DNA from 3 places in the Streptomyces sp. NBC_00385 genome. Region 3 is predicted to be linked to each of the others. Evidence: riboswitches for the same ligand, from Rfam matches in the RefSeq annotation. Region 3 holds a riboswitch; each other region holds the start of a gene.

Region 1 (4,270 bases), 6.3 Mb from region 3:
AAAGAGCCGCGACACCCCCGACCGGGTGCCGCGGCTCTTTCGTTCAGCGCCCTCGTTCAGCGCTTTCGTTCAGGCAAAAGTCGCGGGTCGCCGAATGGCTCGGCGGGGGCGAATTGGGCAGCAGAAAGAAAGCCCCTCGAAATGCCCACTCTTTGTATACGGCGCACTTGTTAATGACGGCCGCTCGGGGTGTTTACGGCATGTTGCGAAGTCCTCACCCGGCCGGTCCGGGCCACGGCGGACTCCGTCCGGCCGGGGCTGCGCAGCCGGTACGCGCCGGCGGCCCGCTCGGCGTGCTGGGCGGTCAGCGCCCGTGCCCTCTCCGCGTCCCCTCGTGCCACGGCGTCCACGATGGCTCCGTGCTCGGCCCAGGAATCGGCCGGACGGGCCGGGGAATCGATCGCGTACATCCAGGTGGTCTTGTGCCGTAGCTGGGTGAGCAGCGCGATCAGGCCGGGGCTGCCGGAGGCCTGCGCGAGCGTCTCGTGGAACCAGCCGCCCAGGGAGCGCAGGTCCTCGCCCTCGCCCCGCCGGGCGCGCTCCTGGCCGAGCCTGACCAGGCCGCGCAGCACCTTGAGGTGCGCGTCCGAGCGGCGGTGGGCGGCGCGGGCCGCACCGAGCGGCTCCAGCAGCATCCGGACCTCCAGGAGGTCGGCGGCCTCCTGCTCGGTGGGCTCGGCCACGCAGGCTCCGGCGTGCCTGCGGGTGACCACGAACCCTTCGGACTCCAGGGTGCGCAGCGCTTCCCGTACCGGCACCCGGGAGACCCCGTAACGCCGTGCGAGCACCTCCTCGGTGAGTCGGCTGCCGCGTTCGAAGACACCTGAGACGATGTCTTCACGGATTGCCGTGCATACCGAATGCGCCGGAATGCGCATGTCCGAACCTCCGCCTTAATCCCCGCGAAACGCGGCCGATCGACGCCTGTCCTGCGACTCTATTGCAATGCGGTCGCATTTCCGACGGCGGGTGGAAATTCATGAATATCTTTTGGTCACCGGGCCGTTCCGGAACGACCACCGCGGACCGCCGCGGCACGGGACACGGCGAAGGCCCCGGCGTGGTGCCGGGGCCTTGAGCGAGGGGTCGTCGGCCGGTCAGACGGAGACGCCGTGGGCGCGCAGGTAGGCGACCGGGTCCATGTCGGAGCCGTACGAGGGCGTGGTGCGGGCCTCGAAGTGGAGGTGCGGGCCGGTCGAGTTGCCGGTGGAGCCGGAGAGGCCGATCTGCTGGCCGGCACCGACGCTCTGGCCGACGGACACGCCGATCGAGGAGAGGTGGCCGTACTGGGTGTACGTGCCGTCCGTCATCCGCAGCACGATGTTGTTGCCGTACGCCCCGCCCCAGCCGGCCTCGACGACCGTACCGGCGCCGACGGCGACGACGGAGCTGCCGGAAGCGGCGTGGAAGTCGATGCCGGAGTGGCTGCCGGAGGACCACATGGAGCCGCTGGACTTGTAGCCGGTGCTCACGTACGAACCGGCGACGGGGAGCTGGAAGGAGCCGAGCCGGGTGCGCTCGGCGGAACGGGCGGCGCGGGCGGCGCTCTCGCGGGCCTTCTCGGCCCGGGCGGCCTTCGCCTTCGCGGCGGCCTCGGCCTTCGCGGCAGCCTTGGCTTCGGCCTTCTTCCTGGCCTCGGCCTTCTTCTTCGCGGCGGCGTTGGCTGCCTCGGCCTTCTTCTCGGCGACGTCGGCCTGGTGCTGCTGCGCGTCCGCCTGGGCGTCGATCCGCTCGGCGAGGACGTTCTCGATGGCGATGACCTGGGTGAGGCCGGTGTCGCCGGCGGCGGGGGCCCCGGTGTCCGCGGCGAGGGCCGGGGAGGCCAGTCCTCCGATGACGCCGGTGGTGGCCAGGGTCGCGATGCCGACGGCCTTCGCGCCGCTGCGCGTCAGACGGCCCGGGGCACGATGCTTCCCGGTGGCACGGGTGAACGCCATGAAGTGGCTGGTCCTTTCCTTCCTTCTCGCCTACCGGGTTAGCTGACGGGTTCGGAGCAGGAAGGTCTCCTACGGATCACCGGTTCCCTGCGGGACACGGCCACCCGATTCACCCCAGGGACTGCGTGGGTCCCCGGCTCCCCAGGCTCGCGCCTGACGGGGACTCGGCGATGACTGCCCGGTATGTCACGGATGCGGCATACGAGTGGCGGACAGCGGAGCCGACGCTAAGCGGGGGCACTTCCCGTCACCAAACGGACAGGCCGTTTTGTAGCGCATCCCACAGGGCAGACAGGCAGCCTCTCCACCAAAGCGGACAAAAGGAAGGTCCCGGCGGAGACCGCTCCGCCGGGACCTTGCGTCACTCTTCCGTTCGCCCTGGTACGGGGCGAGATGACCGGTGTGCTCAGCCGGTCACGACCGACACCTCACCGATGCCGAGGGCCCGGACCGGGTCGGCGATCTGTGCGGCGTCCCCGACGAGAACCGTGACCAGCCGGTCCTCCGGGAAGGCGTTGACCACGGCCGCCGTCGCCTCCACCGTGCCGGTGTCGGCGAGGCGCGCGTAGAGCTGCGCCTGGTAGTCGTCCGGGAGATGCTGCTCGACCTGGTCGGCGAGGGTACCGGCGACGGAGGCCGCCATCTCGAACTTCAGCGGGGCGACGCCCACGAGGTTCTGCACGGCCGTCTCGCGCTCGGCGTCCGTCAGCCCTTCGGCCGCCAGGGTCCGCAGGACCTTCCACAGGTCCTCCAGCGCCGGGCCGGTGGACTCGGTGTCCACGGAACCGCTGATGGCGAGCATGGCGGCGCCCGTGGCCCCGGAGGCGGAGTCCGGAGCCGTCGAGCGCAGCACCTGGGCGAAGGCCCGCACGCCGTAGGTGTAGCCCTTCTCCTCGCGCAGCACCCGGTCGAGCCGGGAGGTGAGCGTGCCGCCCAGGCAGTAGGTGCCGAGCACCTGGGCCGCCCAGACGCTGTCGTGCCGGTCGGCGCCGATCCGGCCGATCAGCAACTGCGTCTGCACCGCGCCGGGACGGTCCACGATCACCACACGGCCCGCGTCGTCGGCGGTGATCGGCGGGACGGGGCGCGGCTCCGCGGTGTTGCCCGACCAGTCACCGACGGTGTCGGCGAGCAGCGCGTCCAGGTCGATTCCGGTCAGGTCGCCCACGACCACGGCGGTCGCGGTGGACGGGCGGATGTGTGCGTCGTAGAAGGCGCGCACGGCCGCGGAGTCGATCCGGGCCACGGTCTCCTCGGTGCCCTGGCGCGGACGCGACATACGGGCCGTGGCCGGGAACAGCTCCTTGGAGAGCTGCTTGGCGGCACGCCGGGCCGGGTTGGCCTGCTCGTGCGGGATCTCGTCCAGCCGGTTGCCCACGAGACGCTCGATCTCGCTGTCGGCGAAGGCCGGAGCCCGCAGCGCCTCGGCGACGAGGCCGAGCGCCTTGGCCAGCCGGGAGGCCGGAACCTCCAGGGAGACCCGGACGCCGGGATGGTCGGCGTGGGCGTCCAGCGTGGCGCCGCACCGCTCCAGCTCGGCGGCGAACTCCTCGGCGCTCTGCTTGTCGGTGCCCTCGGACAGGGCGCGGGACATGATCGTGGCGACCCCGTCCAGCCCTTCGGGCTCGGCGTCCAGGGGGGCGTCGAGGAAGATCTCGACGGCGACGACCTGCTGGCCGGGACGGTGGCAGCGCAGGACCGTGAGGCCGTTGGGCAGGGAGCCGCGCTCGGGCGCGGGGAAGGCCCAGGGCCTGGCCACGCCGGGGGCGGGCTGCGGGTGGTACTCCATCGAAACTCCAGTCGCGGCAGCGTCGGTCACTTGTCCGCTCCTTCGTGCGCGTCGGTGTCGGTCGCGGCGGCATCCGCCTCTTCGGCGGCTTCGGCGGGCTCGACCGGCTCGTACACCAGCACCGCCCGGTTGTCGGGCCGCAGCTGGGCCCTGGCGGCCGCCTTGACCTCCTCGGCGGTCACGTCGAGCACCCGGTGCACGGCGGTCAGGGCGAGCTGCGGGTCACCGAACAGCACGGCGAACCGGCACAGTTCGTCGGCGCGGCCCGCGACGGTACCGAGGCGGTCCAGCCACTCGCGCTCCAACTGCGCCTGAGCGCGCTCCATCTCCTCGGGCGTGGGGCCTTCCTCGGCGAACCGGGCCAGCTCCTCGTCGACCGCGGTCTCGATCTGCGCCACCTCGACACCGCCGGACGTCTTGACGTCCAGCCAGCCGAGCGAGGGCGCACCCGCCAGGCGCAGCAGCCCGAAGCCGGCGGCGACGGCCGTCCGGTCGCGGCGCACCAGCCGGTTGTGCAGCCGGGACGACTCGCCACCGCCCAGCA
Region 2 (4,270 bases), 4.0 Mb from region 3:
GGTGTGCGCCGTCAAGGCGGCCACGGGGATGGTTTGTTCGGGTTCGCCGACGTGGATTCGCCCTCCAAGCCGTGTGGTTGGGGGAACGGGTGCCGAATGCGGGTAGGGGTGCACAGGGCGGGCCTGAGGGCGGCCGACAGGTCCGATCAGGGTCCGATCAGCAGGTCCGGGGCGGGTCGGGCTGTGGGCCAGGGCTGTGGGCCCGGGCGTCGCCCGTGGGGGTGCGCGCGCCGGGGTGTACGCCGGGTGGTCATGAGGGTGGTCATGAGTGCCTCGAACATGCCGTAGAGTTGTGTTTACCGACGCGGGGTGGAGCAGCTCGGTAGCTCGCTGGGCTCATAACCCAGAGGTCGCAGGTTCAAATCCTGTCCCCGCTACTGAAGAATCAGGCCCGGCATGCATACAGCGTGCCGGGCCTGATTCGTTTGTACGGCGTGGGCCCCTGGCCCGTCGGTCCGTGGCCCGCCGGGTTGGCCGGTGCGGGGTCGTATCGCGTTCGCGTACCCCCATTGGCCGACGAGGAGTCGCCCCGCGACCCTGCTCCGGGAAGCCTGGGGGTGGTGCGCGGTACCGTCCGCGGCCGTGGACACACCGGGCAGGAGAGCAGTAGGTGGGGAAGCGGGAGAAGCGGCGGACGAGGCGGGCCGGGGGTGTGCGGACCCGCCGGTTCGTCAGGTTGCTGCCCACGCTGATGATCGTCGGGGGCGTGCTGTTCGACGGTCTCACCCCGCCCGTGTTCACCGCCATTCCGTTGTTCGCGGCGGCCCCGCTGATCGCCGCGCCGTTCTTCTCGCTGGCCAGCACGGTCCGTACCGGCGTCGCCGCGCTGCTGGCCGTCGCCGTGCTGCGGCTGTCCAGCGGCACCCTGCTGCAGGTCGTGCCCTCCATCGAACTGCTCACCGTCCTCACCGTCTCCGTCCTGGCTGTCGTGATCAACGGGGTCGTGCGGCGCAGCAACGAGCAGCTTGCCTCCGCCCGCGTCATCGCGGAGACGGCCATGCGGGCGGTGCTGCCGACACCGTCGGACCGGATCGGCGGGCTTCAGGTGGCCGCGCGGTACGAGGCGGCGCAGGCGGACGAGTTCGTCGGCGGCGACCTGTTCTCTGTGGCGGACAGCCCGCAGGGGGTGCGGCTGGTGGTCGGGGACGTGCGCGGCAAGGGGCTGGATGCCGTGGAGGCGGTGGCGGTGGTCATCGGGGCCTTCCGGGAGGCGGCCGAGCAGGAGGAGACGCTGGAGGGCGTCGCGCTGCGGCTGGAGCGCGCGCTGGCGCGGGAGTCGGACCGGCGTGGTGGCCTGGACGCGTTCGAGGGGTTCATCACCGCCGTGCTCGCCGAGGTCCCGCCGGGGTCGGGCCTGGTGCGGATCGTCAACCGCGGTCACCCCGAGCCTCTGCTGCTGCACACGGACGGGGAGCTGGAGGTGCTCGGTCCGTCGGTGCCGGCGCTGCCGCTGGGGATGGACCTGGGGGTGTGGCCGGACCGGGCCGACGAGTGGGACCTGCCGGCCGGGGCGACGCTCCTCCTCTATACGGACGGCCTCTCCGAGGCCCGTAACGTCGAAGGCGTCTTCTACGACCCTGCCGAGCGGCTGCGGGGACGGATCTTCCCGGGGCCCGAGGAGCTCCTCTCCGCACTGACCGATGACGTGCGGCTGCACACGGGGGGCGAGTCGACGGACGACATGGCGCTGCTCGCGGTCGTGCGGCCCGCCGAGGGGCAGCCCGACCGGCGCAGGACCGTGAAGATCGTCGGTCTGGGCGACGGCGGCGGCTGAGCCGGGTCCCCGCGGTCAAGGTGCGGTGGGAGCAGTGGACGGCGATGCCACCGTCCGTAACCGAAGGGCACCCCTCCGCATAACATTTGACGCAACGTCAGAAACCGGGTGATGACCGAGGGGCGATCAACTCGCCCGATTGCACCCGGTTGTGTCCCGTAAAGTCCAGGCCAAGGACGTGAACGATCAGTGGGAACGGCTTGGAATCGGACCCCGGTGTCTATTAACGTTCGATAACGCAGCGCGGTTGTCCCAGCCGCCGTCAGTGGCGGCACCGTGCGCGAGCGCCGAATTCCGCAAGGGAACCGGGGAACCACCTACATGGGGTGAATCGGGCATCTCTGTCTTGTTTGTGAGACGGAGGAACCCGTAGGAGACCTTCCTGCTCCGAACCCGTCAGCTAACCCGGTAGGCGAGAAGGAAGGAAAGGAGTGCGCCCCCGTGGCGTCCAACAAGCCTGCCCCCGAAGCTCCCTCTCGGTTCCGGTCCGAGCACGGCGATGACTTCGCCACCCGGCCCGCCACCGCATTCGGTACGGAGTGCGGGGCCGACTACGCGACCGATTACGGGACCGATCGGGGCAGCGACTTCGGAAACGACTTCCGCACCGACGAGGCCGGGCCCGACAGGACCTGGGAGGAATGGAACCCCACCGAGGAGTCCATCCGTCCCGTGCGCGGCAAGCACCGCGTCGCCAAGCAGCGCAATGGTCTGGCCCGCAGCTCCACCGTCCTCGGTGTCGGCGTCATCGCGGCCGTCGGTGCGGGTGGCATGGCCACCGCCCAGAGCAAGCCGCCGGTCTCCATCTCTCTTCCCGATTCCATCTCGGACAATCTCCCCGACGCCAAGTCCCTCCCGGGCGTCGGCGCACTGTTCTCGGGAGAGTCGGAGTCCGCTGCGGAGAAGGCTGCGGCCGAGACCGCTTCCGCGCCGCTGACGACCGCCGGTATCACCACCGCCGAGGCCGAGCAGGGAACCACGGACGCCGGTGAGGCACTCCGCGCCCGCATCCTCCAGCAGGCCGAGCAGCAGCAGGACGCCGCCGACGCCGAGGTCAAGGCGGCCGCGGAGAAGGCGGCCGCCGAGAAGGCCGCCGCCGAGGCGAAGAAGCAGCAGGACGCGGCCGAGGCCAAGATCGCCGCCGAGAAGAAGAAGGCGGCGGAGGAGGCTGCGAAGAAGGCGGAGGCGCTGCGGCTCGCCAAGCTCGCCGCCAGCTACGCCATCCCCACCTCCTCGTACACGATCACCTCGACCTTCGGTGAGGCCGGATCGATGTGGTCCTCCGGCTACCACACGGGCCTCGACTTCGCGGCGCCGACCGGTACCCCGATCAAGGCCATCCACACCGGCACGGTCAAGTCGGCCGGCTACTCCGGTTCCTACGGCTACCGCACGGTCCTGGAGTTGGAGGACGGCACGGAGCTGTGGTTCTGCCACCAGTCCTCGATCGACGTCAGCATCGGCCAGAAGGTCACGACGGGCGACACCATCGGACGCGTCGGCGCGACCGGCAACGTGACGGGCCCGCACCTCCACCTGGAGGTCCACACCCCGGACGGCACCGGCATCGACCCGATGGCCTGGCTGCAGGCCCGGGGCCTGACGGTCTGAGACCGCTTCCTGCGGAACGGTCCGAGGGGACCGTTTCCCCGGGACGGTCCGAGGGGGCCGCTTTCGGAGGACGGTCCGAGGGGACCGTTTCCTCAGGACGGTCCGAGACCGCCCCCTTCACGCCGGTTCTCCGGCCACGAAACCCCGGCAGCCCTGACGCTCACCCCCCGACGTCAGGGCTGCCGGTCTGTCCCCGCCACTTCCACATCCGCTGCCGGTCTGTCTCCGTCACTTCCGCATCCCCGCGTCCACCGGTTCAGATGTACAGGCCACGGAATAGCGGAGCCCGTGGAGGTGGTTGTTCCACCCATGACTTCTCTCCGCAAGCTCGGTTCCTCCAGCCTCCAGGTCTTCCCGCTCGCCCTCGGGGGCAACGTCTTCGGCTGGACCGCCGACGAGGCGCAGTCCTTCGCGGTGCTCGACGCGTACGCGGCGGCCGGCGGCAACTTCATCGACACCGCCGACGCCTACTCGGCCTGGGTCCCCGGCAACGAGGGCGGCGAGTCGGAGACCCTCATCGGCAAGTGGCTCGCCGCACGCGGCAACCGCTCCGACATCGTCGTGGCCACCAAGGTCGGCTCACACCCTGCCTACAAGGGGCTCTCCGCCACCACCATCAAGGCGGCTGTCGAGGAGTCGCTGCGCCGGCTCGGCACCGACCACATCGATCTCTACTACACGCACTTCGACGACGAGACGGTCCCGGTCGAGGAGATCATCACCGCCCTCGACCAGCTGGTGAAGGACGGCAAGGTCCGCGAGATCGCCGCATCCAACATCAGCCCGGAGCGGCTCCGCGCCTCGCTGGACTTCTCCGAGCGCGAGGGGCTTGCCCGCTACGTGGCTCTGCAGCCCCACTACAACCTCGTCTCCCGCGACACGTAC
Region 3 (4,270 bases):
GCCGTCGTCGGGGCTGTGCGGCTCCCCGGTCACGAGGTCGTCGTAGCCGTCGTGGTCGATGTCGCCGGAGGCGACGGCCGGGCCGCCGCGCAGGTCGTGGTCGTAGCGGAGGCCCTGGACCTCGCCGAGGAGCAGCGCGGACCAGCCGTGTCCCGGCTCCTCGCCGACGGTGACGCCGGAGATGACGAGGTCGGCGAGACCGTTCCCGTCGTAGTCGCCGGTGGTCAGGGCGCGGGGCGCGATCTCGCGCCCGGGGGTGCCGGGGACGTGGCTGCTGCTCGACGTGGCGTTCCGGCGGGTTCCCGGGGCGTACTGGAACAGGGTGAAGTCGGCGCGGTCGGTCACGGCCAGCTGGTCGCCGGGTATGTCGGGGCTGAAGTGCGCGGCGGCGAGTGCGCTGCCGAACCCGGCGCCGACGGCGGGTTCTCCGGCCTGCAGCCAGTCGCTGCCCGATCCGGAGAGCCCCTGCGCGGAGCCCCACAGGACGACGATGCCGCCCGCGTCGGTCACCGGTTCGACGTTCTCGCCGGGGAGGCCCACGACGGCGTCGTCGTACCCGTCCCCGTCCAGGTCGCCCGTGGTCAGGGCGGCGCCGAACCCGTCCCCGGCCTCGGCGCCGCCCGGTACCCCGGTGGTGTTCTGGCTGAGGAGGGCGCCCCGGGCGGTGTCGATGCCGCCCGGCCCGCCGTACTGCACGGTGACGTAGCCGGCGCCCTTCTTGCCGCCGATGGTCCCGCCGGGCGCGCCGATGAGCACGTCCTCGTAGCCGTCACCGTTGAAGTCGGTGTGATGGTCGTCCGCGTGCGTTCCGCCGGGAGTGCCGGCAGCGGCAAAGGGCGCGGCGGCGGCGGCTCCTGCCATCAGGAGGAATGAGGCCGCGACAACGGCGGCCGGTCGGTAGGTGCGCACGAGCGGCTCCTCGGTTCAAGGATGACCGGGCGGGACCGGGGGGATGCCGGGAAGAGCCCGTTAGCCTCCTGGCGCCCTGTTGGACCGGCTCTGCGGCACAAGGGTTGTACGGCATCGCGAAAGGGGTGGAAGAGAGCTGTCCAGCTCTCTTCCACCCCTTTTCACGGCTCGGCGCGAGGGCGGTACCTCAGTGGATCAGTAGGCCCCGAAGACGTTGTCGATCGAGCCGTACGTCGCGGCGGCGTAGTTGCACGCGGCGGTGATGTTGGCGACGGGGTCCAGGATGTCCAGCGAGGTGCCGGGCACGTGGTAGGCGTCGAACGTGGGCTGGATGACCTGGAGCAGGCCCTTGGACGGGGTGCCGGCGACGGCGTTCGAGTCCCAGTTGTTGACGATCTGCGGGTTGCCCGAGGACTCGCGCAGGATGTTGCGGTGAATGCTGTCGTAGCTGCCGGGGATCCCGTGCTCGGCCATGACGGCGAGGGACTCCTTGATCCAGCCGTCGAGGTCGTCGGTGTACGCCGTCGCGCTCTGCGCGGGGGCGGTCTCGACGGTCTCGGCGGTCTGCTCGGCGACGGGGGTCGCCGTCCGCTGGGATCGGTCGGCGCGGTCGGTGCTCTCGGCACGGTCGGCCGACGGCTGCGCGGCGCTGCCGGAGGTGTTCTCCGACTTGAATTCGGACTTGGTCGCGGCCTTGGGGGCGGTGGCCGTGGACTTGGCGCCGATGGTCAGCTTCAGGCCCGGGTGAATCAGGTCGGGGTTGCCGCCGACCACGCTCCGGTTGTCCTTGTAGAGCTGCGCCCAGCCGCCGTCGAGGGAATGCCCGCGGGCGATCTTGGAAAGCGAATCGCCGGAGACCACGGAATAGGTGGTGGACTTGGCCTGCTGTACGGCAATTCCCTTGCCGGCAACGGAAACCGGGGCTGCGGCCTTTTCCGCGACGACCGACTGGACCGGTGCGGCGGAAGCCGATCCGGCAGCGATCAGGGGGAGCGCGAGAACCGCGCCGCCCGCACTCACGGCAATGAGACCGCGGGTCAGGGGGGTGGACTTGGAACGACGGTGCTGACCCTTGATGGGCATGGCGCTTTTCCTCTCCGCCGCCTGCGAGGTGAGCTGTCGGGTTCGGACTGGAGATGTCCGGCCGCACATGGCGACTTCACCCCTAGCCGCTCCGGATTCCCGGAACGGCGGCAAACCTGGGTCCCCCGCTCCTGCCGCACGTGAGTGGTCGGGTTACCGGACGGCGGCAGGATTCGGCGTTCCATCCGGATTGACGGTGACCGTAAGCGAGAAAGACCGGGCGAAACAAGCCCGGAATTCCTGATCACAATTGATCCGCAAGATCAATAAAAGGAAATGTGCGACGCCCGTCACATCCGGGCGGGTCAACTTTCTTGGGGCGTCAGGGAACCGAAGCGTCTGGTTCCGCGTCAGGAGCGGGAAACGTGACGCTGACCACTGCGCCCGAAAAGGGTGATTTGCCCTCCGTCGGAGAGTCACACCCCCGGAAACATGACCACGGTGGTCATTCTTGACCATTCCGACGAATCGGTGAATTAGGACATCAGGGGGCGGGGGTCGGCTGCACGGCGACGCCGGCACGGCTGCGCGGCACCACGACCGGTGAGCCGTCGCCCGGGGCCGCGAGTATGTCCGCGTCGAGCGCGTACAACTCCTTCACCAGCGCTTCGTCGACCGTCTCCCGGGGTGCGCCCGTGGCGATGACGCGGCCGCCCTTCATGGCGACGAGCAGGTCGGCGTAGCGGGCCGCGGCGGCGAGGTCGTGCTGGACCATGACGACGGTGCGGCCGGTGGCCGCGACCTCGCGGACGAGTTCCAGGACCTCGACGGCATGCCCGAGGTCGAGGGCACTCGTCGGTTCGTCGAGCAGGACGACCGGGGTCTGCTGGGCCAGCACCATCGCGAGCCAGCAGCGCTGGCGCTGCCCGCCGGACAGCCGGTCGATGCGCTCCCCGGCCAGCGCGGTGGTCCCGGTGGCGTCGAGTGCCTCGCGTACCGCCCGCTCGTCCTCGCGCGACCACTGGCGCAGCAGCCCCTGATGCGGGCTGCGGCCGTAGCGCACCAGCCCGGCCACCGTGACCGCTTCGGGGGCGCGTGGTGACTGCGGCAGCAGCGCGACATGGTGGGCGGCCCTGCGTCGGCCGGTCTCCCAGATGTCCGTGCCGCCGATGAGGACCGTGCCGGACTCGGGGCGGTGGAGCCGGGCGACGGTCCGCAGCAGGGTCGACTTCCCGCAGCCGTTGGGTCCCACGATCGCGACGACCTGCCCGGCGGGGACAGTGAGGTCGACGTTCTCGACGACGGGTCGGCCCGGATATCCGGCGTGCAGGCCACGGACTTCGAGGCCCGCCTTCGTACCGGTCGGATTCTCGGTCATGTGCGGCTCACGCCTTTCCGGCGGCCGGGTCTGGCCGCAGCAGTACCCACAGGAGGAAGGGACCGCCCAGGACGCTGGTGACGACCCCGACGGGCAGTTCGACCGGCGCGGCGACACGTCCGATCGCATCGGCCGCGGCGATCAGCGCGGCTCCGGTCAGCGCCGAGGCGGTGACCGGGACGCGGGTGGGACCGGTCAGCCGCTGAGCGAGGATCGGCGCCGCCAGCGCGACGAAGGCGATGGGGCCGCCGACGCCGACCGCCGTGCCCGCCAGCAGGACGGCGAGGACGAGTGCGACGGTGCGGACCCGTCGCAGGTCGACGCCGAGGGAGCTCGCCACCTCGTCGCCGAAGCGCAGCAGTTGCAGCCGGTGCCCGGCGGCCAGCGAGAGCGGGACGAGGAACAGCAGGACCACCGCCAACGGCATCCCGGCGTCCCAGTCGCGTCCGTTGAGGCTGCCCACGGCCCAGAGGAACACGCCGCCCGCCGTGTTGTCGTTCTCGCGCGACATGATCAGGTCGCTGACCGCGCCGATGAAGGTGGAGATGCCGATCCCGGTCACCAGCAGCCGGTATCCGGCGCTCCCCGCTCCTCCCGCGCACAGGACGACGAGGACGGCGGCGGCCACGGCTCCGATCGGGCCGAGCCACCAGTTGCCGACCATGCCGGTGGCGGATCCCGCGGCCGCGGCGACCACGGCAGCGGTGGCGCCGTCGTTGACCCCGACCAGGTCGGGTGTGGCCAGCCGGTTGCCGGCCAGGGTCTGGGTGAGACAGCCCGCGATGCCGAGGGCGGCACCGACCAGCAGACCGGTGAAGACCCGGGGAAGCCGGAAGTCGCGCACGATCATGACGGTTCCGGCATCGCCGGTTCCGAGGAGTCCCGAAAGGGTCTGCGAGAGGGTCATTCCGGTCGAACTCGCCATCACCGCCAGGGTGATGAGGAGGACCAGCAGCGGAA

Evidence for each region. Region 3 has a riboswitch for cyclic di-AMP ahead of OG959_RS35490 (transglycosylase SLT domain-containing protein). Riboswitches for the same ligand answer to the same signal wherever they lie in the genome.
Region 1: it holds a riboswitch for cyclic di-AMP, as region 3 does, so the genes downstream of both, OG959_RS07555 (M23 family metallopeptidase) here and OG959_RS35490 (transglycosylase SLT domain-containing protein) in region 3, are expected to answer to the same signal.
Region 2: it holds a riboswitch for cyclic di-AMP, as region 3 does, so the genes downstream of both, OG959_RS17640 (M23 family metallopeptidase) here and OG959_RS35490 (transglycosylase SLT domain-containing protein) in region 3, are expected to answer to the same signal.

Annotation. Positions count from the first base shown of each region.
Region 1 covers NZ_CP107951.1:1,733,258-1,737,527, forward strand. Annotated here, with positions in the region: gene OG959_RS07550 (GntR family transcriptional regulator) at 171-878, opposite strand; gene OG959_RS07555 (M23 family metallopeptidase) at 1,098-1,937, opposite strand; cyclic di-AMP (ydaO/yuaA leader) riboswitch at 1,951-2,117, opposite strand; gene OG959_RS07560 (M16 family metallopeptidase) at 2,344-3,726, opposite strand; gene OG959_RS07565 (M16 family metallopeptidase) at 3,753-4,270, opposite strand, start outside.
Region 2 covers NZ_CP107951.1:4,002,445-4,006,714, reverse strand. Annotated here, with positions in the region: tRNA gene OG959_RS17650 (tRNA-Met) at 304-377, shown strand; gene OG959_RS17645 (PP2C family protein-serine/threonine phosphatase) at 611-1,774, shown strand; cyclic di-AMP (ydaO/yuaA leader) riboswitch at 2,050-2,204, shown strand; gene OG959_RS17640 (M23 family metallopeptidase) at 2,216-3,385, shown strand; gene OG959_RS17635 (aldo/keto reductase) at 3,695-4,270, shown strand, end outside.
Region 3 covers NZ_CP107951.1:7,991,171-7,995,440, reverse strand. Annotated here, with positions in the region: gene OG959_RS35495 (esterase) at 1-909, opposite strand, end outside; gene OG959_RS35490 (transglycosylase SLT domain-containing protein) at 1,105-1,992, opposite strand; cyclic di-AMP (ydaO/yuaA leader) riboswitch at 1,996-2,181, opposite strand; gene OG959_RS35485 (ABC transporter ATP-binding protein) at 2,477-3,310, opposite strand; gene OG959_RS35480 (FecCD family ABC transporter permease) at 3,318-4,270, opposite strand, start outside.